3 regions of the Solibacillus sp. GQ1 genome follow, and region 1 is predicted to be linked to each of the others. Evidence: riboswitches for the same ligand, from Rfam matches in the RefSeq annotation. Region 1 holds a riboswitch; each other region holds the start of a gene.

Region 1 (11,129 bases):
GTTTTTTGACCATCAGCAGTAACAGGATTTTTTTGAATATGCATTAGAGCAGAGATAACGTTCATACCAGGACGGTAAGGAACTTCAAACTTCTCAACGCGTGTAGCACCATTCTCATTGTCTTGACGAACGATTTCTAACTTAACTGTTCTATCAGTATTTACTGTTTCCACTGTTTAGTTCCCCCTTCTACGCTGAGTAGTCGCGTTTACGTGGTGGAATTAACGAAACGTCTACTTCGGCATAAGTAATAATTGGTTCGCCCGTTGCCGGATCGAACTTCGCCATAGTTGTTTTTAAGAAGTTCTCATCATCACGTTCTGGGAATTCTGGCTTAAAGTGAGCGCCACGAGATTCGTCACGTAATAATGCACCCTTCGTCATAACTTTAGCTAAATATAACATGTTCTTTAACTGACGAGTGAAGTGGGCACCTTGATTCGACCATTTTTGCGTATCGTTAATGTTGATGTTTTCCCAACGCTCTTGAAGCTCAGTTAATTTCGCATAAGTTTCTTCTAATTTTGCGTTTACACGTACAACAGTCATGTTGTCAGTCATCCACTCACCAAGCTCTTTGTGTAGCAAGTAAGCGTTTTCCGTACCATCCATTTTCAGGATAGCTTCCCATTTCTCTGTTTCTTCCTGTACGCGACGCGTGTAGATTTCTTCAGGTAGATCTTCCGCATGCTTTTGAAGTCCTTTAATGTACTTAACAGCATTTGGACCTGCAACCATACCACCGTAAATCGCTGATAATAATGAGTTCGCACCTAAACGGTTTGCACCATGTTGTGAGTAGTCACATTCACCTGCAGCGAATAAACCAGGAATTTCAGTCATTTGGTCATAGTCAACCCATAATCCGCCCATTGAATAGTGTACCGCAGGGAAGATTTTCATCGGTAATTTACGTGGGTCATCACCTACGAATTTCTCGTAGATTTCGATAATACCACCTAATTTAATATCTAATTCATGAGGATCTTTATGGGATAAGTCTAAGTATACCATGTTTTCCCCGTTAATACCCAACTTTTGGTTTACGCACACGTCAAAAATTTCACGTGTTGCGATATCACGTGGTACTAAGTTACCGTAAGCAGGATATTTCTCTTCTAGGAAGTACCAAGGCTTACCGTCTTTATACGTCCATACACGTCCACCTTCACCACGAGCAGATTCAGACATTAGACGGTTTTTGTCGTCTCCAGGAATCGCTGTTGGGTGAATTTGAATCATTTCTCCGTTTGAATATGTTGCACCTTGTTGGTAAACAATCGATGCTGCAGAACCAGTGTTGATTACTGAGTTTGTTGTTTTACCGAAGATAATCCCAGGACCACCTGTTGCCATAATTACAGCATCAGAACGGAATGAGCGAATTTCTTCTGAACGTAAATCTTGTGCTACGATACCGCGGCAAACGCCTTCGTCATCAAGCACCGCACCAAGGAATTCCCAGTGCTCATACTTCGTAACTAAACCAGCTACTTCGTGTGCACGAACTTGCTCATCTAGTGCATATAATAATTGTTGACCCGTTGTCGCACCAGCGAATGCTGTACGGTGCATTAATGTACCACCGAAACGACGGAAGTCAAGTAAACCTTCTGGCGTACGGTTGAACATTACTCCCATACGGTCCATTAAGTGGATGATACCAGGAGCGGCATCAGCCATTGCTTTAACTGGTGGTTGGTTCGCTAAGAAGTCTCCACCATATACTGTATCGTCAAAGTGGATCCATGGAGAATCCCCTTCACCTTTTGTATTAACTGCTCCGTTAATTCCGCCTTGTGCACATACAGAGTGTGAACGTTTAACTGGAACTAACGAGAATAAATCAACTTCAGTACCAACTTCAGCTGCTTTAATCGTAGCCATTAAGCCAGCAAGACCGCCACCAACGACGATAACTTTACTTTTTGCCATGATTATTTCTCACTCCTCATTAATTGCTAAAAACTCTTACTCATATTCCATTCCTTCTAGGATCTTAACTATGTAGTAGTGATCAAGTTAAGGGATTAGACGAATGCTAAGATAGCTGCAACACCAACGATTGCTAATACTACGAAAATTAACAACGTAACATAAGTTGCGATTCGTTGAGATTTGTTAGATTGCGTAATACCCCAGCTTACTAAGAACGACCATAAACCGTTCGCTAAGTGGAATGCTGCTGAAACGATACCTAAGATGTAGAATACTAACATTAATGGATTGTCAACGATTTCAACCATCATATTAAATTCAACTTCAGCACCTAATGCTTTTTGGATACGTGTTTGGAAAATATGCCACGCAATGAAGACTACAAGGAAAATACCTGTGAAACGTTGCAATGCAAACATCCAGTTACGGAATGTGCTGAAACGTCCAGTATTGTATGTTGCAGTGAAAGCAATATACACTCCATAGAATCCGTGGAACATTAATGGAATATAGATAATGATCCATTCCATCGCTAACAATAACGAGTGTGGAAGTAATTCCATAACACCTGTTGCGTTATTGTAAGTTTCTTCACCGCCAACTGCAGTGAAGTTCAGAAATAAGTGGAACACCAAGAACAACCCGACAGGAACTACACCTAATAACGAGTGTAAGCGGCGCCATAAAAATTCACGATCTTTCGACAAAACTGTTACCCCCCTTAGTACTTGAAATACACATGCGCAACGCCTCAAAATTGTAAAAGTTGGGATGTTGACTGCGCATTTCATCATGGTACAATATTATGACATGTCCATTGTACTCTCAACAGATACTAGCGTCAAGGCAACGCAGGATATTTTATAATCATTTTAAAGACGGTTTTACGCTGTTTTAAGAACTGTTTTTTCTGCTTATAACCCATTTCTTCATGAAAGAATGAAAATTATAAGAAAATTTATGAAAGAGGTTTTTTATATGGAAGGGTACAAAATGAAAACGATTCCAACTTTTGGCTACGAAATCATTCGTGACCATCTTCTTCCTTCTATTCTAGGTAAGCATGAAGAAGATGTTTTATATTGGGCAGGTAAAGAAATTGCAAGAAAGTTCCCATTATTTTCAATGGATGAACTCCCTTCCTTTTTTATGGAAGCTGGCTGGGGTCAGTTAGTTCTGGAAAAAGAAACGAAGGACGAACTTCATTACATACTTTTGACAACAGAGGAAGTGCCACTCAATATTGTACAACGTTGCTTCCGTCTTGAAGCTGGCTTTTTAGCAGAGCAGAAACAAAAGCAGCTAGGCTATTTGACGGAATGCTATGAAGAAAAAGATAATGACAAAAATGTCGTAAAATTTACGTTAAAATGGGATTTAAAAGAGAAAATTTAGCCTTCAACTTATAATAAACAACTATTGCTGAAGCAGCAAATTTACTCAATAAAAAGCTGGAAATAAGCTACTACAGCTCATTTCCAGCTATTACTTTAAGAAGCGGTTACTTCTTTCATCGCCAAATTGAATTCCTCATGCAGCACATTCGCAGCACGAACCATTTCTTCCTGTGGTACAACGACAGAAACTTTAATTTCCGAAGTGCTGACCATTTTTACAGGAATATGTTCGCGACCTAAGCGTGCAAACATGCGAGCCGCAACCCCCGGATTGGATGCCATCGCAGAACCGATAATAGATACTTTCGCTAAACCTACTTCAAAATCTGCAAAACTAAACCCAAGTGACAGTTTACTAGTTTCCAGTACCCGTAAAGCTTCCGCAAACTCATCTTTGGAAATTGTAAAGGAAATGGTCGGCTTCACGCCATCAATGACTGCTTGAACAATAATGTCCACATTGATATCATTTTCTGCTAAAACACTAAACACTTCTGCCAATGACGCGGTTTCATAAGAATCATAGCCGATCGTCAAACGAATAATATCCGATTCGTAAGCTACCCCGCGTACAAGTAAGTTTTTCTCCATGTCTACATCCCCTTTAATAAAAGTGCCTTCCACGTCCTGTACGAAAGAGCGTACAATGAGCGGTATATTGTATTTTTTGGCAAGTTCAACCGCACGTGGGTGCAAAATTTTAGCCCCTAAATTTGCAAATTCCAACATCTCATCATAAGAAACTTCCGGTAGTTTCCTAGATCCTTTTACAATTTCTGGGTCTGCCGTGAAAATCCCTTCAACTGATGAAAAAATCTCGACACGCTCTGCTTCGAGGGCAACCGCAAGTGCAACTGCTGAAGTTTCAGAACCCCCTTTGCCGAATGTTGAAATATTGTCTGTCCCCGTAACTCCTTGAAAACCTGCTACTACGACGATTTCACCTAATGCCAAATGTTCCTGAATTCGTTTACTATCCACATGATCGATTCGTGCGTTGCCATGTTTTTGATTAGTATGAATACCTGTTTGCCATCCAGCAAGTGACACAGCTTTACCTCCATGCTCCTGAATTGCCATTGCAAGCATTGCACTAGTTATTTGTGTTGCTGATGAGGCCAGTGCATCCATTTCCCGTTTCGACGGCTCATCGGTAATTTCAGCAGCATATTGTCTCAATTCTCGTCGTATAGCGGGTATTGAAGAAACGACAACGACTAAGTTTATGCCACGTCCTTGCTCTTTTATCACTTTTTTGGCTACCTGTACGATTTTTTCCGGTGTAGTCAATGCCGGACCGCCAAACTTTACTACAACTGTCTCCATTCTTTTCCCTCCTTAAATTGTAAACAAAAAGACGACTTCCCATATTCATGGAAAGCCGCCGTCAATACAAATAATAATTATAAGTTTTTCAGGATAGCCCTCCAGAACATAAAGCTCTGACAGTTTTACATCTCTTAAATGCAAAACCAGCAAACTGCGCGAACAATACGCACTTCACTTCGGCAGGGTCCCCTTTCGATTGCTGTCAATGGAATTGTTCTTCCTCGAGCAATTTACTGTTGAATACTGCGCCTCTATCTTAGTAAATATTGAATTGTCTTATATATTAGCACACCATTATTCTTTATTCAATGGTGCTTCATGAAAATGCCGATATATGACATCCGCCAGCTTTGCCGGCACACCGGACTCCTGCAGCTGCAATTCGCTTGCCTCGCGGATTTTTTTTACTGATCCAAAATACTTCATGAGTTGCTGCTTCCGCTTCGGACCTACACCTTCAATCCCATCAAGAACTGAAGTGATGGCATTCGTCTGATGTTGCTGACGTAAAAACGTAATCGCAAATCGGTGTACCTCATCTTGAATGCGCTGCAATAAATAGAAACCGTCACTTGTTCGCTTTAATGGGACAACTTCCGGAGGCGTACCAAATAATAGCTGGGACGTATTGTGCTTTTCGTCTTTAGCCAATCCTGCTATCGGAATGACTAACCCAAGCTCGTCTTCAATGACTTCACGTGCGACTTCCATTTGTCCTTTTCCTCCGTCGATAAGAATCAGATCAGGCAATGGCAGATTTTCCCGCAGTACACGTGTGTAACGACGTCGAATAACTTCCTGCATCGCACCATAGTCATCATGTTTGGCCGCTTCCCTTGTTTTATATTTCCGGTATTCCTTTTTCGCAGGCTTCCCGTCTATAAAAACAACCATCGCCGAAACCGGATCCGCACCGTGCATATGACTGTTATCAAACGCCTCTATTCTAAGCGGCAATGGAATTTGCATCGCTTCAGCAAGTGCTTCACAAGCCCCGACTGTCCGCTCTTCTTGACGTTCAATCAATTGGAACTTCTCATGAATGGCGATTTCAGCGTTTTTCATTGCTAGATCAACAAGCTCTTTTTTGGAACCGCGCTTCGGTGTCAGCACCTTCACATCCAGCAGTTTTTGTAAAATTGTTTCGTCAATCGACTTTGGCACAAAAATTTCCTTTGGCAATAAATGATGCGGCTGTTCGTAAAAACGGCCGACGAATGTTAAAAATTCCTCTTCCGGCTCATTATAAATCGGGAAAATCGAGACATCCCGCTCAATGAGTTTGCCTTGACGCACGAAAAACACCTGGACACACATCCAGCCTTTTTCTACTGCATAGCCAAATACATCCCGGTTGCTCAAATCATCCGTGACGATTTTTTGCTTTTCCATAATTTGATCGATATGAGCAATCAAATCCCGGAATTCCTTTGCCCGCTCAAACTCCAGATTTTCGGCAGCATCCATCATTTTTTGCTGAAGGTCTTGTTGTATTTCTTCAACGCCCCCATTTAAAAACTTCGAAATCTCATCAATCATTTCGTCATACACTTGTTTTTCAATTTCTTTTACACACGGTGCCAAACATTGACCTAAGTGATAGTACAGACACACCTGGTTAGGCAGATGTGTACATTTACGAAGCGGATACAATCGGTCCAGTAATTTCCGCGTTTCGTTTGCCGCATAGGCATTCGGATACGGACCGAAATATTTCGCTTTATCCTTCTTCACTTTTCTTGTCGTAATAATACGTGGGTATCGTTCATTCGTTATTTTTATATAAGGATACGTTTTATCATCCGTTAGTTTCACATTATATTTCGGATCATGCAGCTTAATTAGATTCAGTTCCAGTATAAGAGCTTCCAAATCACTTGAAGTCACAATATACTCGAAGTCTTCTATCTCACTGACTAGTCTCGCAGTTTTACCGTCATGACTTCCCGTAAAGTAAGAACGCACTCGATTTTTCAATACTTTAGCCTTACCAACGTAAATAATCGTGCCTTGACGGTCTTTCATAATATAGCAACCTGATTCATTCGGTAGTATTTCTAGTTTTGCTTTAATGATTGCATTCATATTCTCACCTGTCTAATATGTCCTTTCCTATAGTTTAACTGATTAAGGTATAAGAAAAAAGCCGTACACCTTGTATGGCATACGGCTTTCAACATATCAATTATTCCTTGGTCATATGAGTGGCCAGAGGTTTAATTATTTGTTGTCGTTAATGAAATCAATTAACGCTTCTTTTGGCATGAAGCCAGCAGTTTTTGCTTTTACTTCACCATCTACGAATAATAGTAATGAAGGAATTGACATGATTTGGTATTCTGCAGCAGTAACTTGGTTGTTATCAACATCCACTTTCACGATTTTTACATCGTTACCGATTTCTGTATCTAATTCTTCAAGAACTGGAGCAATCATTTTACATGGTCCGCACCAAGTAGCCCAAAAGTCTACTAAAACTGTGCCGTTTGAAATTTCTTGTGGGAAAGTTTGATCTGTCGCGTGTACAATTGCCATATTAAATAGCCTCCTTAAATAACATATGGTTGTAGTATAGCATGTTTTCCCAATTAAACAGTAGTAAAATGCTTGGGAATATAAATACACCTCAAATTTAGCGGTTGTATCTGATGCCATATAGATACTTATTAGCATTTTTTGAGGTTAAAGAATACTTATACCCTTTATTTAAACATATTAAAGCTTTATACGAAATCCATCACCATTCGCACCATCCATACCACAGCACTTTGGAAATTAAAAAGGGCTCCCTTCAAAAGAAGGAAGGCCTTAATCACTTTTTATGCATTTACTTTAAGTGCTTTAAACTCTTCGATTAACATTGGCACTACTTCGAATAAGTCTCCAACAATACCGTAGTCTGCTACTTTAAAGATATTTGCTTCCGGATCTTTGTTGATCGCAACGATCACTTTTGAGTTCGACATACCAGCTAAATGCTGAATCGCACCAGAAATCCCCGCTGCGATATATAGGTCAGGTGTTACAACTTTACCAGTTTGGCCGATTTGTAATGAGTAATCGCAATATTCAGCGTCACAAGCACCACGAGATGCGCCAACTGCTCCACCTAGTAAATTAGCAAGCTCTTTTAATGGCTCAAAACCTTCTTCAGATTTAACACCACGACCACCTGCAACTACTACTTTCGCTTCTGAAAGGTCTACACCTTCAGTAGATTTGCGCACAACTTCTTTGATGATTGTACGTAAATTTGTAATATCAACTGATACTGATGATACTTCACCAGTACGAGAATCGTCTTTTACTAATGGTGGAATATTGTTTGGACGGACTGTCGCAAAAATAATACCATCCTTGATTTTTACTTTTTCAAATGCTTTACCAGAATAGATTGGGCGGACGAATACTGTATCATCGCCAGCACCCTGAATTTCCGTAACATCTGAAATTAAACCGGATTGTAAACGTGAAGCAATTTTTGGTGATAAGTCTTTACCTAATGAAGTATGACCGAAAACGATTGCTTCTGGATTTTCTTGTTCTATTACTGCTAAAATTGCTTGGCTGTATCCGTCAGATGTATAGTTTTTCAAGTGCGGATGTTCTACTGTAATAACACGACTCGCTCCATATGCGATTAATTCCTGCGTTAACCCAGCTACTGCATCCCCTACTAATAAACCTACTACTTCACCACCGTCAGCGATTTGTAAACCTGCTGCAATTGCTTCGAATGAAACGTTACGTAAGCTCCCTTCTCGAACCTCACCTAACACTAAAACTTTCTTTGACATAGAATATCCCTCCATTACCATCTTCGTAAAAATTTCCGTACTCTAGTTGACTTCTATTAGACTACTTTTGCTTCGTTATGAAGTAAGTTTACTAATTCTTTTACCTGTGCAGAAAGGTCGCCTTCTAATACACGACCAGCCGCTTTTTGTGGCGGTAAGTAAATTTCAACTGTTTCTACTTTTACTTCAACATCGTCTTCATCGATATCTAAATCATCCAATTCCAGTTCTGCAAGCGGTTTTTTCTTCGCTTTCATAATACCTGGTAAAGATGGGTAACGTGGCTCGTTTAAACCTTGTTGAGCTGTTACTAATAATGGTAAAGATGTTTCTAATACTTCAGCGTCCCCTTCGATATCACGCACAATCTTAACGTTCATGCCGTCGATTTCCAATGAAGTAATTGTTGTTACGTAGTTAATGCCCAGCAGGTCTGCTAAGCGCGGGCCAACTTGTCCTGAACCACCATCGATCGCTACATTTCCTGCTAAAATTAAATCTGCTTCTTTGTCTTTTAAATATTCCGCTAAAATATAAGCTGAAGAATACTGGTCAAGCTCATCTAAATCATCTTCTGTATTAATCAATACCGCTTCATCGGCACCCATTGCTAAAGCTGTACGTAATTGCTTTTCTGCATCTTCGCCACCGATTGTCACAACTGTTACTTTACCGCCTAATGCGTCGCGCTTTTGAATTGCTTCTTCAATTGCGTACTCATCATATGGGTTGATGATGAATTCTGCACCATCTTCTTGAATTTTACCGCCGGATACGACGATTTTTTCTTCTGTGTCAAAAGTACGCTTTACTAATACAAAAATATTCATAATCTAGACCTCCTAAAAGCTTTTTAATTTTAATCCCGAAAAACAGGGAAGAATACATTTTTTATTTGCCAGTAAATACTGGCTCACGTTTTTCAATAAATGCTTGGATTCCTTCTTTAGCATCTTCAGAAACAAATACTTCACCGAAGCTGTTTGCTTCAGCATTTACTCCCTCATAATAAGATGATGGTTTCGAGTAATTCAGCATTTGGATCGCTGCTTTAAGAGCAATTGGTGATTTTTTCGCAATTTTTTGAGCGATTTTCAATGTTTCAGGCATCAGCTCTTCATCGGAAAAAGCACGGTTTGCTAATCCCCATTCAACAGCTTCAGTCCCCGAAATCGGGTCGCTTGTAAACATCATTTCCGCTGCTTTTGCTACACCAACATATCGTGGTAATCGCTGTGTTCCTGCAAATCCTGGTATTAAGCCTAATGAAAGCTCTGGTAAGCCTAATTTTGCCGATGCAGTTACAAAGCGCATATGGCATCCCATTGCAAGTTCCAAGCCGCCGCCTAATGCTGCACCGTGGATCGCGGCAATAACCGGTTTACTGAATGTTTCGATACGTTCGAAAACATCTTGTCCATTTTTTGCCAACCCTGTAAATGCTTCTCCTGACTGTACGCTCGTAAACTCTTTAATATCCGCACCTGCAGAGAAGAAACGTCCTTCGCCATGCAAGATGATGACACGTACATTTTCATCTTCTTCTACAGCGTCTAAAAGTGCATTCACATCTTGGATCAAGCCTTGTGAAAGTGCATTTGCTGGTGGTCTTGAAATCGTTGCAATTGCGACCCCTTCTTCTACTTTCCAACTTAGAAACTCCATCCTCTACATCCCCTTTATGCTTTAAGTGCGTTTAGCAGTAATTGCTTTACTTTCGGAGCTTGCTCTAATAAATCATATCGATTTTCATTCATTACCCAAGTTGTCGTAATTTCATCAATTGTGCCAAACACCATTTGTCTCGCAATACGAACATCCATCGTCTGGTTGAATTCACCATTTAGCATACCTTCGATTAGAATTTGATCCAGTAAAATTAAGTATTCTTTTAGAATAGAATTAATTTTCAGTCTAATTTCTTTATTCGATTGACGTAACTCAAGCTGAGTTACAGTTGCCAAGTGGCGATCACTTGATAGAACATGGAAATGATTTTCGATCATTTTACATAACTTATCTGAAGCAGTTTCCCCACTTTTTATTATAGCCTGTAAATTCTCTACGAAAATACCCATTTTTTCCTGAAATACAGAAATTAAAATATCTTCTTTGTTTTTGAAATATAAGTAGATTGTGCCATCAGCAACCCCAGCTTGTTTTGCTATTTTTGATACTTGGGCTTGATGATAGCCGTTTTCTGCGATAGCAATGACTGCTGCGTCTACTATTTGCATATATTTGGGTTTGTTTCGTTTCAAGCAGATCACCACCAAAAAAAATATGAAAACATGAATGACCATTCATTCATGTTTTCATATTATAGTTTGTTCTGCATTCTGTCAATAGTTTGCTAAACAATTAATTATTTTGCTTCTTGTTGTGCCATTTTCTGTTTTTCTTCTTCAATAAGCGTACGACGTAAAATTTTCCCGACTGCTGTTTTCGGCAGCTCTTGACGGAATTCATAGATACGAGGCACTTTATAGGCAGCTAGGTTTTTACGGCAATACTCGTTCAGCTCTTTTTCTGTAACAGTTTTACCCTCTTTAAGAACAATATATGCCTTTACGGTTTCTCCACGATACGGATCCGGTATACCGGCTACGACACATTCCTGAATCGCCTCATGCTCATACAGCACTTCTTCTACTTCACGCGGATAAAT
Region 2 (11,129 bases), 800 kb from region 1:
TCCCTGAATTAGCAGAATCAATTACTGAAGGTACAATTGCCCAGTGGGTGAAAAAAGTTGGAGATCGCGTAGAAAAAGGCGAATTCATCGTTGAGTTAGAAACTGATAAAGTTAATGCTGAAATCATCTCTGAAGAAGCAGGCGTTTTAAAACAAATTTTAGCTGAAGAAGGCGATACTGTATTAGTAGGACAAGTAATCGCAGTAGTTGAAGCAGGCGAAGGCGCAGCACCTGCACCAGCTGCTAAAGAAGAAGCACCAGCAGCAGCTCCGGCTCCAGCAAAAGAAGAAGCTCCTAAAGCAGCAGCACCTGCACCAGTTGCAGTTGAAGAAACTTCAGGTGAGCGTGTAATCGCTTCACCGGCAGCTCGTAAATTAGCTCGTGAAAAAGGTATTGACTTAGCAGCAATCTCACCTGTTGACCCACAAGGTCGCGTACGTGTACAAGACGTTGCAGCACATGGTACAGCACCAGCAGCTCCTGCAGCATCAGCTGCCCAAGCTCCAGCAGCAGGTAATGGTCCAATGATCTTCACACCAGCAGCTGATACAGACCGTGTAACAGTTGAAAAAATGAGCCGCCGTCGTCAAACAATTGCAAAACGTTTATTAGAAGTAAAACAATCAACTGCAATGTTAACTACTTTCAATGAAATTGATATGACGAACATTATGGCATTACGTAAGCGTAAACAAGATGAGTTCGTGAAAGCTAACGATATTAAATTAGGCTTCATGTCATTCTTCACAAAAGCTGTAGTAGCAGCATTAAAGAAATATCCATATGTAAATGCACAAATTAACGGTGATGAAATTCACTTAAACAACTTCTTCGATATCGGTATTGCTGTATCAACAGAAGAAGGTTTAGTAGTACCGGTTGTTCGTGATGCAAACGCTAAAAACTTCGCTGAAATTGAGAAAAACATTGCGGAATTAGCTGGTAAAGCACGCGACAAAAAATTAGGCTTAAACGACATGGCTGGCGGATCATTTACAATCACTAACGGTGGTGTGTTCGGTTCATTAATGTCAACACCAATCATGAATGGTACTCAAGCTGGTATTTTAGGTATGCACTCAATCGTAAACCGTCCAGTAGCTGTTAATGGGGAAGTTCAAATTCGTCCAATGATGTATGTAGCATTATCTTACGACCACCGTATCATCGATGGTAAAGATTCTGTTGGCTTCTTAAAAACAGTAAAAGAAATGATCGAAAACCCAGAAGATTTATTATTAAATTCTTAATAGTATTTTCTATGCTAATGCGCGATATTCTGTATATTGCGCATTAGCTTTTTTGTTAAGGAAACTATAGAATATTGCATTGTAGATAACGTAAAAATATAGTTTTATCCACGTCTAGGCTAAAGCGCCAACTCCTCGCACCATTAGGTCCCTCCGTGCAAAAGTGGTGGAGCGTTTACTTTTGCGCCGGGCCCTCCAATGTATGTCAGAGTTGAACGGGCGCTTTAGCGCATTTATTCTTACAGTGAAATTTCAGAAAAATGAGTGTTGACGGAAATGTCGCAATAATGTAATATAAACATATCAATTTCATATTAAAACCTCACACTCTCGTGAGGTAGAGGCGCGATACTTAACAGTTTTATATGGAGCCATGAGCTGGCTGTGAGATATAAGAGAAGGAAATATCGCCGAAGTGTTGTAAATGCTCAATTATACAATGCTGGGTCTGCAGTGAATAATTGCAGAACTGTCTCAATCATCTATATCCCTGATGGTTGAGTTGTGCTATCTCAAAATGGGAACTGTAGAGGATTCGGGCTAATTATAATTTAAACGACCTAAAGTTCTTCTTTTAGGTCGTTTTTTGTATATTTGGCGCCCGAAATTTAACAAATAAGGAGAGATTTTCTATGAAAAAGAGACTATTAATTTTATTGACTGCCATGACAATGCTATTGCTAGCAGCTTGTGGTACAAGCGATGAAGGTACTACAAGCAGTTCAGATTCAGACAAAAAAGTTATTAAAATCGGTATGGAAGCAGCGTATGCGCCTTTTAACTGGTCACAAAAAGATGATGCCAATGGCGGAGTTCAAATTGCAGGTTCAAAGGAATACGCAGCAGGCTATGATGTGGAAATTGCAAAAAAAATTGCAGAAGGTCTGGACATGGAATTACAAATTGTTAAAACAGACTGGGATGGCTTGATTCCATCATTACAATCAGGTGCCATTGATCTAGTAATTGCTGGTATGTCACCAATGCCTGAACGTAAGGAAGTAATTGATTTCACGGAGAACTATTATACAAGTGACTATGTCATTGTTGTAAAAGAAGACGGCCCATATGCAAATGCAACTTCATTATCTGACTTTGCAGATGCAAAAATTACAGGTCAGCAAGCGACAACACATTATGATGTAATCGATCAAATCGAAGGTGTTCAAAAACAAGTAGCGGCAACTGATTTTGGTGCAATGCGCGTGCAATTACAGTCAGGCGCAATTGACGGATACGTTTCAGAACGTCCAGAAGGTATCTCAGCTGAAATGGCTCTGAACAATATTAAATACATCGTACCTGAACCAAACTTCGAAGCAGACGAAGCCTCAACAGCTGTAGCAGTAGGTTTGAAAAAGGGTTCAGATTTACGTGAACAAATTAACAAAGTTTTATCTGAAATTTCGGATGAAGAGCGTCAACAATTAATGGAAGACGCAATTGCAAATCAACCAGCAGCACAATAATCGTGTAGCATTAACAGTTTTAATGAGGTTGTCTTGCCGGCAAACGGAAGACAACCTTTTTCTATTAAAATTATGATTTCATACATAAATAGTAGAAACAAAGAAAGAAATGGAGGACAAGGCGATGGCATTTTTAGAATCATCATGGAACTTGTTTACGAACAACTGGGATTTATTTGTACGTGGAGCTTGGACTGCACTTCTGTTGGCAATTATCGGGACAATTTGTGGAACACTGATCGGATTTTTCATTGGAATTATGCACACAATTCCACAACGCAAAAAAAATATTAAATCAGCTATTCTGAAAGTCTTTAACTTTATTTTAACGGCTTATGTGGAAATTTTCAGGGGCACGCCAATGATGGTACAGGCGATGGTCGTATTTTATGGTCTTGTCTACTTAGGGATCGATATTGACCGCTTTCTAGCAGCTTCTATCGTTATTAGTTTAAACACAGGAGCCTACATGGCCGAGTATGTGCGTGGTGGTATCGTATCAATTGATAAAGGCCAATTCGAGGCTGCACAAGCGATTGGAATGAATCACCTGCAAACGATGATTCATATTGTTCTGCCGCAAGTAGCACGCAATATTTTACCTGCAACAGGGAATCAGTTCGTTATGAATATTAAAGATTCATCTGTATTAAGTGTTATTTCGGTAGTGGAACTGTTCTTTACTGCGAATTCGATTGCGGGCAGTAACTATAAATATATTGAAGCGTTCTTTATCGCAACGGTATTATACTTTATTATGACATTTACTGTAACTCGTTTCTTACTATTATTCGAGAAAAAGATGGACGGACCTTCCTCGTATAAAGTGGAGCTCATTACAGGCAACAAGCTAGATAAGGATGGTGAATAAAATGACAGTTGTAATTGATATTAACCATTTAAATAAAAAATTCGGTGATCATGAAGTATTGAAAGATGTTAATTTCCAAGTAAACAAAGGGGAAGTAGTAACATTGATCGGCTCTTCAGGTTCCGGAAAATCAACACTTTTACGCTGTATTAATTTACTGGAAACACCAACAGCAGGGGAAATAATCTATAATGGTGAAAATATTTTAAATGACGGACATCAAATTGAAAAGTACCGTACGCATTTAGGTATGGTATTCCAGCAGTTCAATTTATTCAATAATTTGGATGTACTAAATAACTGTATTGTTGGCCAAATCAAAGTGCTAAAGCGTTCAAAAGATGAAGCAGAACGGAATGCAATAAAATATTTGGAACTTGTCGGGATGAGCGCCTATAAAAATGCGAAACCGAAACATTTATCCGGTGGACAGAAACAACGTGTCGCAATTGCACGTGCATTAGCGATGGATCCGGATGTAATGCTGTTCGATGAACCGACATCAGCACTTGACCCTGAAATGGTAGGGGAAGTGTTAAAAGTAATGCGCCATCTGGCAGATCAAGGAAATACGATGCTGATCGTTACACATGAAATGGAGTTTGCCAAGGAAGTATCGGACCGGATTGTATTCATGGATAAAGGGGTTATCGTTGAGGAAGGCCCTCCGGAACAATTGCTTGTAAACCCAAAACACGACCGCACAAAAGAGTTCTTGAAACGAACATTACGGTAATAGCAAAAAGCTCGCAGTTAACTGCGAGCTTATTTTCGTGAGTTCCATTCGCTTATTAAAATAAATACAATTGCAAAAGCAATTACAATTGCGAAAAACCACATTGGAATACTACCAAATGCCATACATTCCACCTCTGCTTGTGAGTTTAACATGGAATAGTTGTTCTATCAAATATCGGAAACAGCGATAAATTAAAACTATTTTTATGTGGTTGGTTTCCTTGTATTTATATTAGAAGCAAGAAAAGTTGATTTTTACTACAACGCGCTTTCCACTGGCAGGAAAATCATATAAAATAGGAGAGTATCGATATTAGTTAAAAGTGAGGGAATAACATGCTACATTTAAATTGGAAAGATGCACCGACAATTCGCACGGTAAAATGTGTACATACAGATGCATCGAAATATTTAGTATCAAACGTATTAACAGTAGGCAAAGAATATGAAGTAAAAAACGAAACTGAAGAGTTCATCTTTGTAATCGACAACACAGGTGAAGTTGGCGGTTTCTACAAAGAATACTTCGCTTAAAAATAAAAGGTGTGCGAAAAGTCTTATGGCTTTTCACACACCTTTTTTATTTCTGTTCCAGTATCGTATGCTCGATTTCATGGCGCCTTTCGTCTGTCTGTACGTGCACGCGTAATGTATCCTCAATATCATGCAGCAATTGCATCTGGGTTTGTTTAAATCGGTCAATATCACTATGGGATAATGCTGGTCGATTAGCAGCTTTTTTGGACACTTCCAACATCTTGCCGTTTTTACGCATCAATTGTTCCGATGCATCCATAAGACGTTCCTGAGATCGTATCGCACGACGCTGATTGTTCATGTTTAATAACATGGTTATTTGAGACTGCCATAATGGGATGGTCGTCATAATCGAACTTTGAATTTTTTCGATTAACATTTGATTTGTTTGCTGAATCATTCGGATTTGCGGTGCATATTGAATTGCCACTTCACGCGAAAGCTCCAAATCATACATACGGCGGTCAATCCACTCGATTTGCATTTCAATATCTTTCAGTTCATGCTGTTTAAACGGATTTTGTCCATCTACAATTTCTTTTTGCAGTGCAGGTAGGACAACATCCCGCATATGCTGTTTTTTAATTTCCAGTGTTGCAATATAAACATTGATTTCCTGAAAATAATCTTCATTGATCGCATAGAGTTTATTTAAAAACTGGTAATCGTTTAATAGTGCATTTTGATTATATTCCAGTTGGATGCTTAAGCGATCAATGCGTTTACTTAACTTATTGTAGTGGGTCATAATTTCTTGAATAGACTGTGTGGAACGGCTGAAAAGTTTAGCAAAAAAACCTTTATCCTGTTCAATCAATGCATCCGGGTCAATCATCTCCAAATGCTGCATTAAATCGGATAATACTTCACCGACTTTCCGAACATCTTTGCGCTGAATATACTGCAGCATCTGGGTCGTGAATTTTTTTAGTGCTTCTTGTGCGGGTAAACCAAATGCCAAAACCGTTTCGTAATTTTTTGGCTCTAAATTTTGGGCTAATTGCAGTGCCCGCTGTTTCATATCATTTGATAATGATGCGAAAAGCGGTGAGGCTGCATTGTTTGCAACATTCACCGCAAATTGTTCTTTACTTACTTGCAAGTCAACGTTTTCACTCGCTGTAAAGGCATCAAAAGGATTGTTTGTCATATTCATTTGTTACTCACCGCCGATTTTTAATCGATCTTTACGCTTTTCATTCGACAATTTTGCAAAGTCGAGTTCGATTTTCAAGTTTTCGATATCCGAAGATAAAGCACTTTTCAAATCAGATTCCATCGTAATTTGCAGCTCTTTTAAAGTTCTGCGCGTATCTTCCAACGCTAAATGTACTTCCGTACCAGGTACTTGCTCTTTTGTCAGCAACGTATATTTATCAGAAAGCTGTACGGCTGACGGCAAGTGTGCATAGAAGAAATCTTCCACTGCATAAAACTTGTGCGGATTTGTCTGCACTATATTAATAATGCGCTTTGCCAGTTTTGACATTTCATTTATTTGCTTAAAAGAACGTACCGAACGCACTCTGACATATTGCTGGTTTAATGCCTGAATATGTGAACGGGCCTGTTTTAATTGTGCTTCGATTAAATTGTATTCCGATTTGGAAAGCCCGATTTTTTTACTTTGTGCCGTTTTTTGAATAGCGTAAGTTACTTTATTACTGATGAAATATGCTGCTGCTCCAAGAGGTAATGCCAGCATCGTTGTTATGCCGGTAAAATTAACAAACGTAAGAGTGACCGCTGTTGATAAAACTAATACATTAATTAGATGTCGTGTTAGAAAATTTATAGGACCAAGCATTGTCATACCTCCTTTACTCGATACTATTGATACGTATGAAACGTAAAAAAGTTTCAATACTACTTCCTTTATTGCAGAAAAATCAGTGGAATTAGTTATTTAAAGTCACACAGTTCTAAAGAAGATGAAATGGCGGCTTTTTATTAATCGTAACAAGTTTTGGCGCTATTAAAAAGTAAAAAGATTTGGAAAGCTAAACAATTATTATGATTTCCATTGTTCCCCTAATTATAATGAGCATTATTAGACATCGTGGACAAAAGTGTATAAGATATAGAGAAAGAAAGGATAATGTATATGTATAAAATTATTTATATGAAGGCAGATTATGAGCCTTGGTGGCAATTTGACGGTTGGGAAGAGTATATCGTATCAACAGAGCAGTATGATACAGAGCATCAATTCCAAATGGCATTGAATCATTTGCTTGCTCAGTTTCGAAACAAATATGAGTTTGAAGCACATAAAAATGAACGATTTTATGCATTTTGGTCAGAGGATGAATGTGAATTTTGTGAAGCCTGTGATGATGATGCCCAAATTTATCATGGCATTATTGTATTAACACCAGAAGCGATTACACAATAACAACATTTAATTGAAAATTTGCTTAATTTGCCAAATGGTAATTGACAGTCATAATTATGATATATATACTATATTTAACAATTGAAAGATTGACCGAATACAATGGCTTCACATATTACAAAAAGTAATCGAGTTAGTGGATCGGTACTCTTGTAATATGTGTTTTTTTATTTGGTTTTTTAATTGTTAACTTTTATTTTGGAGGTATTTATTGATGAAACAAGGTACAGTAAAATGGTTTAACTCAGAAAAAGGTTTTGGCTTCATCGAAGTAGAAGGGGAAAACGATGTATTCGTACACTTTTCTGCAATTCAAGGTGAAGGTTTCAAAACATTAGAAGAAGGACAACAAGTGGAATTCGAAGTTGTAGATGGCAACCGCGGACCACAAGCATCGAATGTAATCAAACTATAATAGTACAAATTTCGAAGCTGCGTATCAATTTACGCAGCTTTTTCTATTTATATATTACATATTTTTTACATATATTGTTATAATTTATGGAATACATAGGGAAGGTTGAGATACCAATACGAAACGTACATAATGCAATTTCTAACAATAACAGGCCGTTAAAATGGGGAGTAATTATTATACTAATATTGGCCGGTTTGTTCGGATTATTATACTTGCAAAAACAAAGTAAGCAGTCAAACGAACAAGTGAATGCACTGGCAGATAGTGAAATCAAATTCAGACCGATAAGCGGAACGTATTTAAAAATACACCAATACGAGCTTTTTTACCGAGACAATCCCATGCGTTCAAAAGAAGCGGTAAAATCTTCTGCATTAAGTGAAGCGATATCTAAATATGCGCTTATCAATTATTTACAGCAGCAAAATATTACTCTAAGTGATGAAAAGCGCCAATTACAACTGAAAATATTAGATGAGCAGATTACGTATGATATGCAAAACCCAATATTAAAAGTGTATTTTGAAAAGATGTTCCAAGAGCTTGAAATTAGCAAACAGGACTATATCGAGGAATATTTACTTGTAAACAAAGAACATGATATTTTATACAGGAACATGTAAGATACTGGTAAAGGCTTGGTTTTGGATGAGTCGGGCACCTCAAGCTATCCAGCTGGTGACCAGGATGAACTGTACGCAAATAAGATGGGAATATCATTCGATTACCTTGAATATTTAGCAGAAAGCGAATTCGTCCATATCGAGCCTTCGGTTACTGATTTGGATTTGCCTTTTACAGTTGATTCTTATCTTTTCGAGTTCGCTAAAAATCGAGATGGGGAAATTATTCTAACCTCAAGTGATTTTAATATGATGGGTTTAACAGATGAACAGAATTCCTTAATTCACGAAGTTAGAGAAAAATATAACCTTCAGGAATTGGCGCGGTATAATTTCAAATTGTATGAAAATGCCTTACAGCAAGAAGCGGCATCGGGAAATGAAAATGCGCCGGTTGCGGACGAGTTACTGGAATTATTTAAAGTAGTGGAGCGGAGTATAGACATGGTTCTTGGCGAAGTGGTAAATTATCAGTTCAGCGAAATCCCTTCATACGACGTCAGTAAATTGCGGAAGCATCAAAACATTACTTTACAGCTGTTTGAGCATGAATATTATTACCGTGCAGAAAACATCCCTAATAAATCCTATGCTTACCGAATTGCCAATGAAGAAGTAGGGGCAATGTATGGTTTATTTAATTATTTGAAGCAGGATTTTGAAATTGAATTAGATGAAGCAGCACGTATCAATGCGCGGGTACAGCTTGAAAAATCTCTGGCAGAGCAGTTGGAGAATCCTTATTTTAAAAAGTATATGGATGATTTATTGAAGACATTTGATATTCCATTATCTACTTATATAGATGATTACTTATTAGTGATGGAGGAATATAAACTCTTGTTGCAGCTAATGAAAGAGCAAAATTTAGGTCTTGATCATAATGGTCGGTACAATAAAGGCTGGATCGAAGCGCGCTACAGAATGGCTGCAGACTTCACGTGGGAAGATAAATTTGAGAAAATGTGGTCGATGGATGATGAGGAAATTGTGGAGCCACTTGAGCCGCAGCCTAATTTATCATTTTCCTTACCGGAATATGCGCAGTTAGGTATAAATAAAAAAGGAGAATATGTTTTTACTTATAGTTTCACACTTCCGATCTATTTATCTGATGAACAGCAAATATTATTTGATCTGCTTGTCAAAACGTTTGATTTACCGGTACTTTCCCGTTATTCGATTACACAATATATAGACAAACTGGATCAATTAAAGGCGGATGAAACAAAGAAAAACCAATTGCATGACATACTCGATATTTATAAAAATACGATTACCGAATAAATAAAAAGAAGGAGTGCAGAACAACTGCCTCCTTCTTTTTCGTTCATTAGCTTAAGCCTTGTGCATCTTTCCACTCTAGATACTCATCATATGTTAATGGTTTATCTAAAATAGAACCGTCTTCACGGATTTCGATTACGCGGTTTGCGATTGTTTGAATGAATTGGTGGTCATGTGATGTAAAGATCATCGCACCTTTGAAGCGGATTAAGCCTTCATTCAATGCTTGAATTGATTCAAGGTCTAAGTGGTTTGTTGGCTCATCTAATAACAATACGTTCGAGTTTGAAAGCATCATTTTTGAAAGCATACAGCGAACTTTCTCTCCACCTGAAAGTACAGCAGGAGATTTCTTCACTTCTTCACCTGAGAATAGCATACGGCCTAAGAAACCACGTAAGAACGATTCAGTTTCATCTTCCGGAGAATAAGGGCGTAACCATTCAACTAATGACTTTTCGTTACCGCCAAAGTATTGGTCATGATCCATTTCGAAGTAGCTTTGAGATGTTGTGACACCCCATTTATACGTACCGGCATCTGCTTGTTTACGACCCATTAAAATATCCATAAATGCAGATTTTGCATTTGGTGAACCTAAAAGGATAATTTTATCTTCTTTGTTCATTGAGAAGCGGATGTCTTTGAATAATGTTTCGCCATCTTGTGAAGCTGTTAAGCCATCAACTGTTAATACGTCATTCCCGATTTCACGACCAGTTTGGAAGTTGATGAACGGGTACTTACGGCTTGAAGGACGGATGTCATCCAGCTCAATCTTATCAAGCATTTTTTTACGAGACGTTGCTTGAGAAGATTTCGATGCGTTTGCAGAGAAACGTGCAACGAATTCTTTTAATTCTTTAATTTTCTCTTCTTTTTTCTTGTTTTGGTCTGCCATCATTTTTTGCGCTAATTGACTTGACTCATACCAGAAATCGTAGTTACCAACATAAAGCTGAATTTTACCAAAGTCTAAGTCAGCGATATGTGTACATACTTTATTTAAGAAGTGACGGTCATGGGATACAACGATTACTGTGTTTTCAAAGTTAATTAAAAACTCTTCCAGCCATTTAATCGCTTTTAAGTCCAAGTGGTTTGTAGGCTCATCCAGCAGTAATACGTCCGGCTTACCGAATAAAGCTTGCGCTAGTAATACTTTTACTTTGTCCGAACCTTCTAAGTCAGCCATCATCATGTAGTGCAAGTCATCGCCGATACCTAGACCGTTTAAAAGTGTTGCAGCATCAGATTCTGCTTCCCAACCGTTCATGTCAGCGAATTCGCCTTCAAGTTCAGCAGCACGCATACCATCTTCGTCTGTCATTTCCGGTTTCATGTAGATAGCATCTTTTTCAGCTTTTACTTCCCAAAGACGTTTGTTACCCATTACAACTGTATCTAATACGTTAAATTCATCGTATTCGAAGTGGTTTTGCTTTAATACTGAAAGACGCTCATCTTTACCCATTGATACGTGGCCTTCTTGTGCCTCAATATCACCAGATAAGATTTTTAAGAATGTCGATTTACCAGCA
Region 3 (11,129 bases), on a different contig from region 1:
CTTTCATGTAAAGGGTGGACACAGGAAGCGGCAATGCGCATGCTGATGAATAATCTGGATCCGGAAGTAGCGGAAAATCCGGATGAACTGGTTGTATATGGCGGTATCGGAAAAGCGGCACGTGATTGGGAAAGTTACGAAAAACTCATTGCGACATTAAAAGAACTGGAAAATGACGAAACGATGATTGTGCAATCCGGAAAACCGGTTGCAGTATTTAGAACACATGAAAATGCACCTCGCGTACTGATCGCCAACTCGAATCTAGTGCCTGGCTGGGCGAACTGGGACCATTTCTATGAACTGGAAGAACGCAACTTAATGATGTACGGGCAAATGACGGCGGGCTCATGGATCTATATCGGGGCACAGGGAATTCTCCAAGGAACATATTTAAGTTTTGTGGAAGCAGGGAAAAAGAAGTTTGGAACAGCCGACCTTCGTGGTAAGTGGATACTAACTGGTGGTATGGGCGGCATGAGTGGTGCCCAGCCATTAGCAGGAAAAATGGCGGGTGCGGTCATTTTAGTTGTTGAAGTGGACCGTGCGCGAATCGAACGAAAAATAAATGAAGGCTACTGTGATTACCTTGTCGAAACAGTAGATGAGGCGATAGAGCTTGTAAATAAGTTAACGGCTGCTAAAGAACCTGCATCAATTGGTTTAGTAGGAAACTGTGCGGACATTAACCGTGAGCTGTTGAATCGCGGCATGATTCCGGATTTCGTTACAGACCAGACATCTGCCCACGACCCGATTAACGGCTATATTCCAAACGGGATGACGTTGGAGGAAGCGCTTCAATTGCGCAAAACAGATGTGAAAACATATGAGCGCCGTGCAAAGGAAACGATGGCAGAGCATGTACGAACAATGCTTGAATTCCAGCAGGCAGGTGCGGAAACATTTGACTATGGAAACAATATCCGTGCCTATGCAAAGGAAATGGGTGTGGAAAATGCTTTTGATTTCCCTGGTTTTGTACCTGCCTATATCCGCCCGCTATTCTGTGAGGGAAAAGGACCGTTCCGCTGGGCAGCACTGTCAGGAGACCCTGAGGATATTTACAAAACAGATGCTCTGGCAAAAGAAATGTTTGCTGAAGACACAGCATTAGTAAACTGGATTGATATGGCACAGAAAATGGTGAAATGGCAAGGCTTACCTGCCCGTATTTGCTGGCTGGGGTATGGCGACCGCCACCGCTTTGCACTGCGCGTAAACGAGATGGTTGCAAATGGTGAACTGAAAGCGCCGATTGTATTTGGCCGTGACCATTTGGACTCCGGATCAGTCGCTTCACCAAACCGTGAAACAGAAGGAATGCAGGACGGATCGGATGCTGTATCAGACTGGCCGTTATTGAATGCGCTCGTCAATACTGCAGGCGGTGCAAGCTGGGTGAGCATTCATCATGGCGGCGGTGTAGGAATGGGTTATTCCCAACATGCCGGTCAAGTACTAGTAGCTGACGGCACAAAGCTCGCAGCAGAAAAGATCAATCGCGTGCTTATTTCAGACCCGGGTATGGGGGTTGTACGCCATGCAGATGCAGGCTATGACATTGCAGTTCGCACAGCAAAAGAAAAAGGTATCAATATGCCGATGCTAAAAGGATGATGAACTTTGGCTATTTTAATAAATAATGCAAATGAAGTATTAACAATGGAAAGTGATGTGAAATTACCTCGCCGTCGTGAGCAGATGAGCGAGCTCGGCCTGAAAAAAGAGGTAAGCGTATTAATTGAAGGAGACCGCATTGCAATGATTGCGCCTCTTGAAGAAATAAAACAAGAATATCCGCATCTAGTAAGCGATGCCGAGGTTATTGATGCACGAGGGAAGATTGTCATGCCGGGCCTTGTGGACTGCCATACACATTTAGTGCATGGGGGAACGCGTGAACATGAGCTGAATATGCGCCTTGCCGGAAGGTCCTACATGGATATTATGAATGCTGGTGGCGGGATTCACTATACGACGACAAAAACACGTGAAGCGAGTTTTGATGATTTATACAGCAAAACCGTTCGGCACTTAAACGAGTTTTTGCGTCACGGCGTTACGACGGTTGAAGCAAAATCAGGCTATGGCCTTGATCTTGAAAACGAAATCAAACAGCTTTATGTTGTGAAGAAACTGCAGGAAGAGCATGTTGTTGATATTGTCTCGACTTTTATGGGTGCACATGCTGTTCCGAAAGAATTTAAGGGTAATGAAGATGAATTCGTAAAAATTATCATAGAGCAGATGATTCCTAAAGTGGCTGAGCTGGAGCTTGCGGAGTTCAATGATGTCTTTTGTGAAAAAGGAGTGTTCACACCAGCGCAATCCCGTTTGATTTTGGAAGCGGGGAAAGCATACGGGCTGACACCGAAAATTCATGCAGATGAAATCGAGCCATATGAAGGTGCAGAACTTGCTGCAGAAGTCGGGGCTATTTCCGCAGAGCATTTACTCGTTGCTTCAGATGAAGGGATTGCTGCAATGGCGAAGGCCGGTACTATTGCTGTGCTCTTGCCGGGAACTGCCTTCTTTTTACGTGCACCATATGCAAGAGGCCGCCTAATGGTCGATAGTGGCGTACCTGTAGCCATTTCAACGGACTTTAATCCGGGTTCGTCGCCAACGATCAGCTTGCCGTTCATTCAAAACTTGGCGTGCATGAACATGGGAATGACGATGGAAGAAGTACTTTGTGCAACAACGATCAATGCTGCCCATGCGATAAAACGTGCAGATCAAGTCGGTACGCTCGAAAAAGGAAAACAGGCAGATGTACTGATTCTAGACGTTCCGAATTATAAGCAGCTTCAATATTTCTACGGGATGAATCATACCGATACTGTAATTAAAGCAGGAAACGTCGTTGTGAAAGGTGGCAGCTTACTGTGAGCAAGTTCCTAGTAAGTCCGGCAACTTCTTGGAATCGGGTGGAATCTGGAGATTTGAAGGTAAAAGACTGGATTGTGCCAAGTTATGGGGAGCTTTCAGATTCCTTTGATGTGGTCATTACAGGAGTACCACTGTCACGTTCGTCAATTAGTGCTTCAGCAGCTTCGGAATATCCGGATTTTTTCCGAAAAAGCTGGAATCTGTTTACTACGTATTCAATTGATGAAGATGTAGATGTGCGGGAATTTCGGGTTGCTGATGTCGGTGATGTGAAAATGCACGGAACGAATATTTTGCAATGTCATGACAATATTGAACAGGCGATGACGGATGTATTGAAAGATTGTCCTGAGAGTTTCTATGTACAAATTGGCGGGGATCATTCGATTACTGCGCCGGTTGTGAGAGCATTTGCCAATTCTTCTGGGCAACGAATCGGTATTTTACAGTTCGATACCCATCTGGATTTACGGACAACAGAATCGGATGGCCCGACAAACGGTACACCAATCCGCCAGCTGCTTGATGCTGGTGTAGTGAAGGGTGAAGATGTGTATAACATCGGGCTGCACGGTTTTTACAATGCCCCGAGTCTAATACGTACTGCGAATCATTATGGTGTAAACCGCATTACATTAAAGGATTTCCGTCGCCGTGGCGCGGAGGCCGTAATTGCGAATGTCATGAAGGAGCTTTCCAAGAAAGTAGATCTTGTTTATGTGACAGTAGATATGGACGTACTTGATATTGCATACGCACCGGGAGTTCCTGCTTCTACACCAGGTGGCATGCGGACAGATGAGCTGTTCGATTTGCTGTATGAAGTAGGGAAATACGAAATTGTAAAAGGCATGGATTTCGTCTGTGTCGACCCGCATCGTGATACACGTGAATTACAGACGGTAAAAGCCGGAGTGTACGCATTTTTAACGATGATGGTATCGAGATTTGTTCATTTAAAATAGTGAGGGGAATGGGCTGTTTGAAAAGTTTAACCGCTTTTCGAATGGCTCATTTTTTGTTAAAGAGATTTGGTTTTCTAATAAGTTCTAGAGATTTTCTAATATCCGCACTCGAGTTGCTAATAAACCGGTCATTTTCTAATAAAGCACATGGATTTTCTAATATCGATTCCAAATTTTCGAATATAGAGCCGAAAGTTTCAAATATCTTCTACGAGTTTTCAATATACTCCTATAACTTCTAATAAAAAAGCCAACTGCCATACAGGAAAATTTATGAAACTATTCCTTGCCCCCATTCGTAAATAGAAACAATTACTTTCACAAAGGGAGGTCTTGCATGAAACGTAAATTCCTGTTTGCAATCATCGGAGCACTGCTTTTACATATTCTATATTTCACCGCACAACTGTTAATCGGTTTAGTTCAAACATTTTTCTACAAACCGCAATTCGCACCGGATACGGTTGTGCTTCAATCTGAAATGACATTCGGGTTTGTTAACCAAGGATCCCCAATATTACTGCTTGGTAGTTATATTGGTGTCGCAATTCTTATATTCGGTGTACTCAGTTTAAAAAAGAAAGGCGTGAGCAGCATTGATTGAAATTAACGGAAAATATACAAACGCTAAAATTTATACGAACACACCACAGGAAACGGCGATTCAGCAAATTGATGAACTCGTCAATCAGTCGTTTATGGAAGGGACAAAAGTACGGATTATGCCCGACTATCATGCCGGAAAAGGCTGTGTAATCGGCACAACAATTCAGTTGAATGACCGTGTTGTACCGAATCTGGTCGGTGTTGATGTAGGGTGTGGGGTGCTCGTTTCGGAAATCGGTAAAGGCAAAATTGATTTTAATGAACTCGATACAACGATCCGACGTTTCGTACCGAGTGGCAACGAAATCCATGAAAATGCGCTAAATATAAAGGATACTGAACTTTTTGCAAACGAAAACTTTATCGCACGCGGATTACAAAATGAGTATACAGAACGCTCGCTAGGTACATTGGGTGGCGGCAATCATTTTATTGAGCTGGCAAAAGACGAGACGGGAGTTCATTATTTATTGATCCATACGGGCTCGCGCTATGTCGGGGCAAAGGTGGCGAACTGGCATCAAAAGCGGGCATTCGAGTCATTGCAGCGTGAAGATTTAACTGAAAGAATTGCAGCACTGAAGAAAGCCGGAAACAGCAAAGACATCCAAAAAATGATAAAAGCATATAAGAACGAAAATCCGGTTGCACCAAAGGATTTGGCTTATTTAGAAGGCGATCTGTTCCGGGATTATATTGCCGACATGAAACTGGCACAGCGTTTTGCACATGAAAACCGAGTGCATATTGCCAATACAATCGCCGAGCATATGAAGTGGGAATTCGCGGAACAGTTTGATTCTGTACACAATTATATTGATACGGATGCCATGGTTTTGCGTAAAGGGGCAGTACGGGCTGCAAAGAATGAAAAGCTCGTCATCCCGATGAATATGCGGGACGGTTCTCTTATTTGTATCGGAAAAGGGAATGCTGACTGGAATGAATCCGCCCCACATGGAGCTGGCCGCATCTACTCGCGGACAGCCGCAATGAAAAACTTGTCGATGGATGATTTTAAACAGACGATGCAAGGAATTTGGACAACTTCGGTAACTGAAGAAACGCTTGACGAAGCACCAATGGCCTATAAGCCGATGCAGGAAATTGTCGAGCAAATTGGAGAAACGGTGACAATCCAGAAACACGTGACACCAGTTTATAATTTCAAAGCGAGTGATAAATAGAAGAGGTAACAAAGAACCACTTTATGAACAAATTTAGTCATGTATGAAATATACATGTTTTAATCGGTTGTTGATTCATTGAGTTTCCCTTTCTAAGAGGCCAAAATATAGGCTAGAAGGAGATGAAATAGATGGCAACAACGACTGCAGTATTGCATGAACGAATAGATTTCCTTACTTTATATAAAAAAGAAACAAATCAGACAGAAGAATGGCTGAAAGAGCGGTTGGAAGAGGCCCAGCATCCGGACTTTACCTTAACAACAGATGAGCTTTCGTACGGGGCGCGGGTTGCATGGCGCAACAGCAATAAATGCATCGGTCGCCTGTTTTGGAATAGCTTAAACGTGTTTGATGAGCGCCATTTATTAAATGAAGTTGAAGTTTATGATGCGCTAATAAAACACATTGATTTTGCGACCAACAATGGGAAAATCAGACCGGCCATTACACTGTTTGAACCGAACCGTGTACGCATCTGGAATCATCAGCTAATCCGCTATGCTGGGTATGAAACAGATGATGGAATTGTTGGAGATTCCGATTCACTCGAGTTTACGAAAATATGTGAAGGTCTCGGCTGGCAAGGCGCACGTACAAACTACGATGTTTTACCGCTTGTCATTCAAGTGGACGACCGGGAGCCAAAGTTTTTTGAAATGCCAAAAGAGCATGTACTGGAAGTTGCGATTACCCATCCGGATTATGACTTTTCGCCTTTAAATATGAAATGGTATTCAGTCCCCATTATTTCGAGTATGCGTTTTAATATTGCCGGCACCGATTTTCAGGCAGCGCCGTTTAATGGGTGGTATATGGGAACGGAGATCGGGGCGCGCAATTTAGCGGATACGTACCGCTATAATTTCCTCCCGAAAGTGGCGGAAGCAATGAGACTGGACACTTCGGTGAATGCGTCGCTTTGGAAGGACCGTGCACTTGTTGAACTGAATGTTGCGGTTCTTCATTCATATAAAAAAGCGGGTGTAAGTATTGTCGATCATCATACCGCTGCTCAGCAGTTTCAGCTTTTTCAAAAGCAGGAACATGTAAGCAACCGTGATGTAACGGGAAACTGGGTATGGCTTGTACCGCCATTATCTCCTGCAACTACTGATTTGTATCATGAACCGATTGCCAACACGATAAAAAAACCAAACTACCTATACCAGCAACAGCCATATTAAAAATAGGTGTGCAGGAAGCGAAAGCCTCTGCACACCTATTTCTTTATCTTTTTTTTAACATAATCTGAATCAATTCATCACGATCGATTAAATAAACGTCATTGATGTCGGCAAGCTTTTCTGCCTGGCGTGTAAAATGACTGTTTGTGACAACCCATGCCTCTGTTGCTTCATACATTTTTACCGCCCCGATAATTTCCTGAACCGCTTTTACACCGACCGTACCGGAATAGCGTTTTGCCTGGACTGCAATAATATCTTTTCCGTCCTTTAAAATAAGGTCGGCACCGTAGTCACCGCTCGTTGCGGTATAGCTCACTTTAAATCCGCGGCGTTTAAATAACTCGCCTAAAAATCTCTCAAAATCTTCACCGGTCATTTTATCGACTTCGCGAATGCCGGACTTTCGTAACTTCCTCGTCTTCAGCGATCTTAGCCAAATTTTAAACGCGATATATAGTACGAAATAAGCGACAATTCCAATACCGATGCCTTCAGCTGTTCGCGTTACATAAAAGCCAGCTGCACCAGCTGATGCGATGAAAAATAGCGGGATGACCGGCAGGCGTTTTTTATTTCGTCTTCTCTTTTTACGCAATAGTCCTGTACTCCTTTTATTTACTAACGCTATTATATCATAAAAGGGTACATACGTTTGGTTATATCGTACGGTTGTTTGCGCTCATAAAGGAAGCGAAAAATAACAGAACAGAAATTAAAATAAACAGTACAATCGGAATTGACCAGCTGTCAGTTAAATCATGAACATAACCAAACAGAACCGGTCCGATTGCGGCAACGAAATAACCGATTGACTGTGCAAAGCCGGAAAGTTCAGCTGCATCATAGGCTGTCTTCGTACGCAATGAAAACAGCATCAGCACTAAACCAAACGAAGCCCCGCCTGCAAAGCCTAGTAAAATCATCCATACGACGGCAAGGCTAGTCCATTCCATCAACACACCAGTAAAACCGACTAAGTAACATATCGTAAAGAAAACGACGATTGGACGTTGTGAAGCGATTTTACCGGCAATAATCGGAATAATAAATGTCATCGGAATTTGCGCAAACTGCATTACGGATACCATCCACCCGGCAGCCGCAGCATCCAGGCCTTGGCTAATGAAAATCTCCGGTATCCACGCAGACGAACAGTAAAATATAAACGATTGAAAGCCCATTGCTCCAGCGACTGCCCAGGCAAGCGGTGATTTCCACATATGCATTTTCTTTGTTTGCGAAGAGGGCATATGTAATTCCACTTTTTCCTGGCGCAAAATCGGCAGCCAAATTAGCAATGTAAGAATACCTAAAATAATCGTAATACCTGCTGCAATTTGCCAGCCTGCGCTTGCAGCAATAGGATAACTGAAGCCCGCAGCAAGTCCGGAAGAAATGTTCATCGATACGGAATAAATCCCTGTTAATAAGCCAATATGTAATGGGAATTTCCATTTGAAAAAACTAGGGATAAGGACATTACCAAATGCAATTGCGACGCCGATTAATATTGTTCCTAAAACGAGTAAAGACGTTAGCCCAAGGGAACGAAGTAAAATCCCTACACATAGCAAGATGACGGAATAAAATAATGTCCATTCCATCCCAAACCTACGGGCAATACGCGGTGCAAATGGTGAAACGACCGCAAAGGCAATTAAAGGGATAGTCGTTAAGAAGCCTGCAAGAAAGTTCGAAATCCCAAGGTCGTCACGAATAAATGAAATAATTGGACCGATTAATGTAATCGGTGTACGTAATGTTGTCGCAAATAAAAATACGGCAACCATAAAATAGATGAGTGTTCGGTTGGATAGTATTTTTTTGCTATTTTGATTTAATTGTTCGGTGTCCATATTAATTCTCCTTTTGACTAGTAATATATATTTGAGTAGTGTGAATACTCTTAAAAAACAGAATAATGTTGAAGCCATTGCTATCAAAAAAATGTTATGTTAGACTTTTAATCAATTAAATAAAACATTACCTCATGTAGATGTATGAGGTAGAGGTCGCAATCATTAAGACTAGTATAGCTGAGATTAGGAAGAATCGGGGAAGCTTTATGAAAGGAATGGTTGCCGAAGTGTTATTTTTCTTCTTGAAAATAATGCTGGGGCTGTTTTCGATAAGGAACAGAACTGTCACATGTGTGAGCATGTGTTGAGCTATCTTTCAAGTTTGATGAGGTGTAAATATAACCATCACAAAAACTTGTGGTGGTTTTTCTTTTACATTTCACAAGCAAAACAAAAAGGGAGTTTTATATTCATGAGTGAGATTAAAATAGATCAGCTCGGTAATAACGGGTTGAAAAAGAGTTTGAAAAGTCGCCATGTAACGATGATTTCGCTTGGCGGAACAATCGGAACAGGTTTATTCTTAGCATCGGGTGGTGCGATTGCACAGGCAGGTCCTGGCGGGGCATTGCTCGCATATGCACTGATCGGCGTTATGGTGTATTTCCTAATGACATCATTAGGAGAAATGGCTGCCTATATGCCAACATCCGGTTCGTTTAGTACGTATGCAACAAAATTTGTCGATCCGGCATTAGGCTTTGCGCTTGGCTGGAACTATTGGTACAACTGGGCAATTACAATTGCAGCAGAAATTGCAGCTGTTTCGTTAATTATGAAATACTGGTTCCCGGACAGTTCTTCAATTATATGGACAATATTATTTATCGTAGTTGTTTTATCATTTAACTTAGCTTCTGTAAAAGCTTTCGGTGAAGCGGAATACTGGTTTGCGATGATTAAGGTTGCGACAGTAATTGTCTTCATCATTGTCAGCTTCTTAATGATTTTCGGTATTTTAGGCGGGAACGATCCGGTCGGCTTTACAAACTTCGTTAAAGACGACGCCCCATTTAATGGCGGTTTCCTGGCATTGTTCGGTATTTTCCTTGCTGCCGGTTTCTCATTCCAAGGTACGGAAATGCTTGGGGTAACGGCAGGGGAAACAGATGACCCGGCCAAAAATATTCCAAAAGCTGTACGTTCAGTATTCTGGCGTATTTTACTGTTTTACATTTTCGCAATCGGTGCAATCGGGTTGCTTATTCCGTATACGGATTCACGCCTCTTATCAGAAGATATTGCGACAAGTCCATTTACATTAGTATTTGAAAACTTAGGTGTGGCATTTGCGGCATCTGTTATGAACGCAATCATTTTAACGGCGATGTTATCTGCAGGGAACTCAGGGTTATATGCAGCAAGTCGTATGCTTTATCAGTTAGCGGTGGATGGAAAAGCACCGAAACTATTCATGAAAGTAACATCGCGCGGTATTCCGATGTATGCGCTGTTAGCAACATTGGCAGTGGGTTCATTAGCATTCCTTGCATCGTTTTTCGGAGACGGTGTAGTATACATTTGGTTATTAAATGCTTCCGGTATGTCCGGCTTCATCGCTTGGCTAGGCATTGCAATCAGCCATTACCGATTCCGCCGTGCCTATGTCGCACAAGGGAATTCATTGAGCGATTTACCGTATGTATCCAGATTCTTCCCATTCGGTCCGCTATTCGCCTTTGCCCTATGTATGATTGTCGTGTTAGGTCAAAACTATATGGCTTTCATGGGTGGAACAATTGACTGGTATGGTGTTGTCGTTTCATATATCGGCTTACCACTGTTTGCCGCTTTATGGTTTGGCTACAAATTTAAACACAAAACGAAAATCGTTCCTTTAAAGGACTGCGATTTAACAAATAAATAATTTCTGAAACGCAATGTGAGCTTGTACGCTTTCATTGCGTTTTTTTATATTGAGGATTATTTGTTTTCAACTGAGGAATATATAGGGGGAAGTGAGGATTATTTATTCTCAAGTGAGAATTAAATGAGAGCTATTGAGGATTAAACATTTTTCGAGTACGATGAATACAAGAATGTTATTATAAAATAAACAAAATTCCCGTATTTTATTATGCTGGAAATAAATTATGTAACACTGAAGAATAAGGAAGTGAAAACATGCCTATTTCAAAAGGTTTCTATAAAAAAGTGTATCCGTGGTTAATAGGGGAAGATAGAAAAGATGTGTTGTATCGACCGTTTCTTACAAAGGGGAACCCGTACAAATCCCGAATTTTCCTAGTAAGTTTGCATGCGTTGCCGTTATTTAAAGTGGAAGACAGAAGCGAGCAGACTTTTGCAGAGTCATTAGTGAATAGAGATCTTTTCCATGACCTTTATTTAAGTGAAATTAAAGGGGCACCCCGTGAATTTAAAGGTTCATTGCAGTTTGAAAACTGGCTGGAAAATCAGCACCAGGAA

What was found. Region 1 has a riboswitch for lysine ahead of AC6CH1_RS11425 (aspartate kinase). Riboswitches for the same ligand answer to the same signal wherever they lie in the genome.
Positions count from the first base shown of each region.
Region 2: linked by a shared signal. The riboswitch ahead of AC6CH1_RS07095 (transporter substrate-binding domain-containing protein) and the one ahead of AC6CH1_RS11425 (aspartate kinase) in region 1 are both predicted to bind lysine.
Region 3: linked by a shared signal. The riboswitch ahead of AC6CH1_RS14520 (amino acid permease) and the one ahead of AC6CH1_RS11425 (aspartate kinase) in region 1 are both predicted to bind lysine.

Region 1 covers NZ_JCAXEX010000001.1:2,228,668-2,239,796, forward strand. Annotated here, with positions in the region: gene sdhB (succinate dehydrogenase iron-sulfur subunit) at 1-173, opposite strand, end outside; gene sdhA (succinate dehydrogenase flavoprotein subunit) at 190-1,935, opposite strand; gene AC6CH1_RS11415 (succinate dehydrogenase cytochrome b558 subunit) at 2,031-2,645, opposite strand; gene AC6CH1_RS11420 (YslB family protein) at 2,917-3,333, shown strand; gene AC6CH1_RS11425 (aspartate kinase) at 3,429-4,661, opposite strand; lysine riboswitch at 4,748-4,926, opposite strand; gene uvrC (excinuclease ABC subunit UvrC) at 4,959-6,749, opposite strand; gene trxA (thioredoxin) at 6,885-7,199, opposite strand; gene AC6CH1_RS11440 (electron transfer flavoprotein subunit alpha/FixB family protein) at 7,484-8,461, opposite strand; gene AC6CH1_RS11445 (electron transfer flavoprotein subunit beta/FixA family protein) at 8,518-9,291, opposite strand; gene AC6CH1_RS11450 (enoyl-CoA hydratase) at 9,353-10,126, opposite strand; gene fadR (fatty acid metabolism transcriptional regulator FadR) at 10,141-10,722, opposite strand; gene AC6CH1_RS11460 (long-chain-fatty-acid--CoA ligase) at 10,827-11,129, opposite strand, start outside.
Region 2 covers NZ_JCAXEX010000001.1:1,427,417-1,438,545, reverse strand. Annotated here, with positions in the region: gene odhB (2-oxoglutarate dehydrogenase complex dihydrolipoyllysine-residue succinyltransferase) at 1-1,250, shown strand, start outside; lysine riboswitch at 1,581-1,768, shown strand; gene AC6CH1_RS07095 (transporter substrate-binding domain-containing protein) at 1,883-2,719, shown strand; gene AC6CH1_RS07090 (amino acid ABC transporter permease) at 2,844-3,590, shown strand; gene AC6CH1_RS07085 (amino acid ABC transporter ATP-binding protein) at 3,592-4,326, shown strand; gene AC6CH1_RS07080 (DUF6501 family protein) at 4,665-4,862, shown strand; gene AC6CH1_RS07075 (toxic anion resistance protein) at 4,909-6,021, opposite strand; gene AC6CH1_RS07070 (5-bromo-4-chloroindolyl phosphate hydrolysis family protein) at 6,025-6,672, opposite strand; gene AC6CH1_RS07065 (DUF1033 family protein) at 6,970-7,260, shown strand; gene AC6CH1_RS07060 (cold-shock protein) at 7,475-7,675, shown strand; gene AC6CH1_RS07055 (hypothetical protein) at 7,891-8,301, shown strand; gene AC6CH1_RS07050 (hypothetical protein) at 8,323-9,588, shown strand; gene AC6CH1_RS07045 (ABC-F family ATP-binding cassette domain-containing protein) at 9,635-11,129, opposite strand, start outside.
Region 3 covers NZ_JCAXEX010000003.1:45,555-56,683, forward strand. Annotated here, with positions in the region: gene hutU (urocanate hydratase) at 1-1,620, shown strand, start outside; gene hutI (imidazolonepropionase) at 1,666-2,895, shown strand; gene AC6CH1_RS14490 (agmatinase family protein) at 2,892-3,860, shown strand; gene AC6CH1_RS14495 (hypothetical protein) at 4,198-4,464, shown strand; gene AC6CH1_RS14500 (RtcB family protein) at 4,457-5,653, shown strand; gene AC6CH1_RS14505 (nitric oxide synthase oxygenase) at 5,785-6,840, shown strand; gene AC6CH1_RS14510 (restriction endonuclease) at 6,884-7,438, opposite strand; gene AC6CH1_RS14515 (CynX/NimT family MFS transporter) at 7,500-8,699, opposite strand; lysine riboswitch at 8,842-9,022, shown strand; gene AC6CH1_RS14520 (amino acid permease) at 9,115-10,569, shown strand; gene AC6CH1_RS14525 (RNA 2'-phosphotransferase) at 10,827-11,129, shown strand, end outside.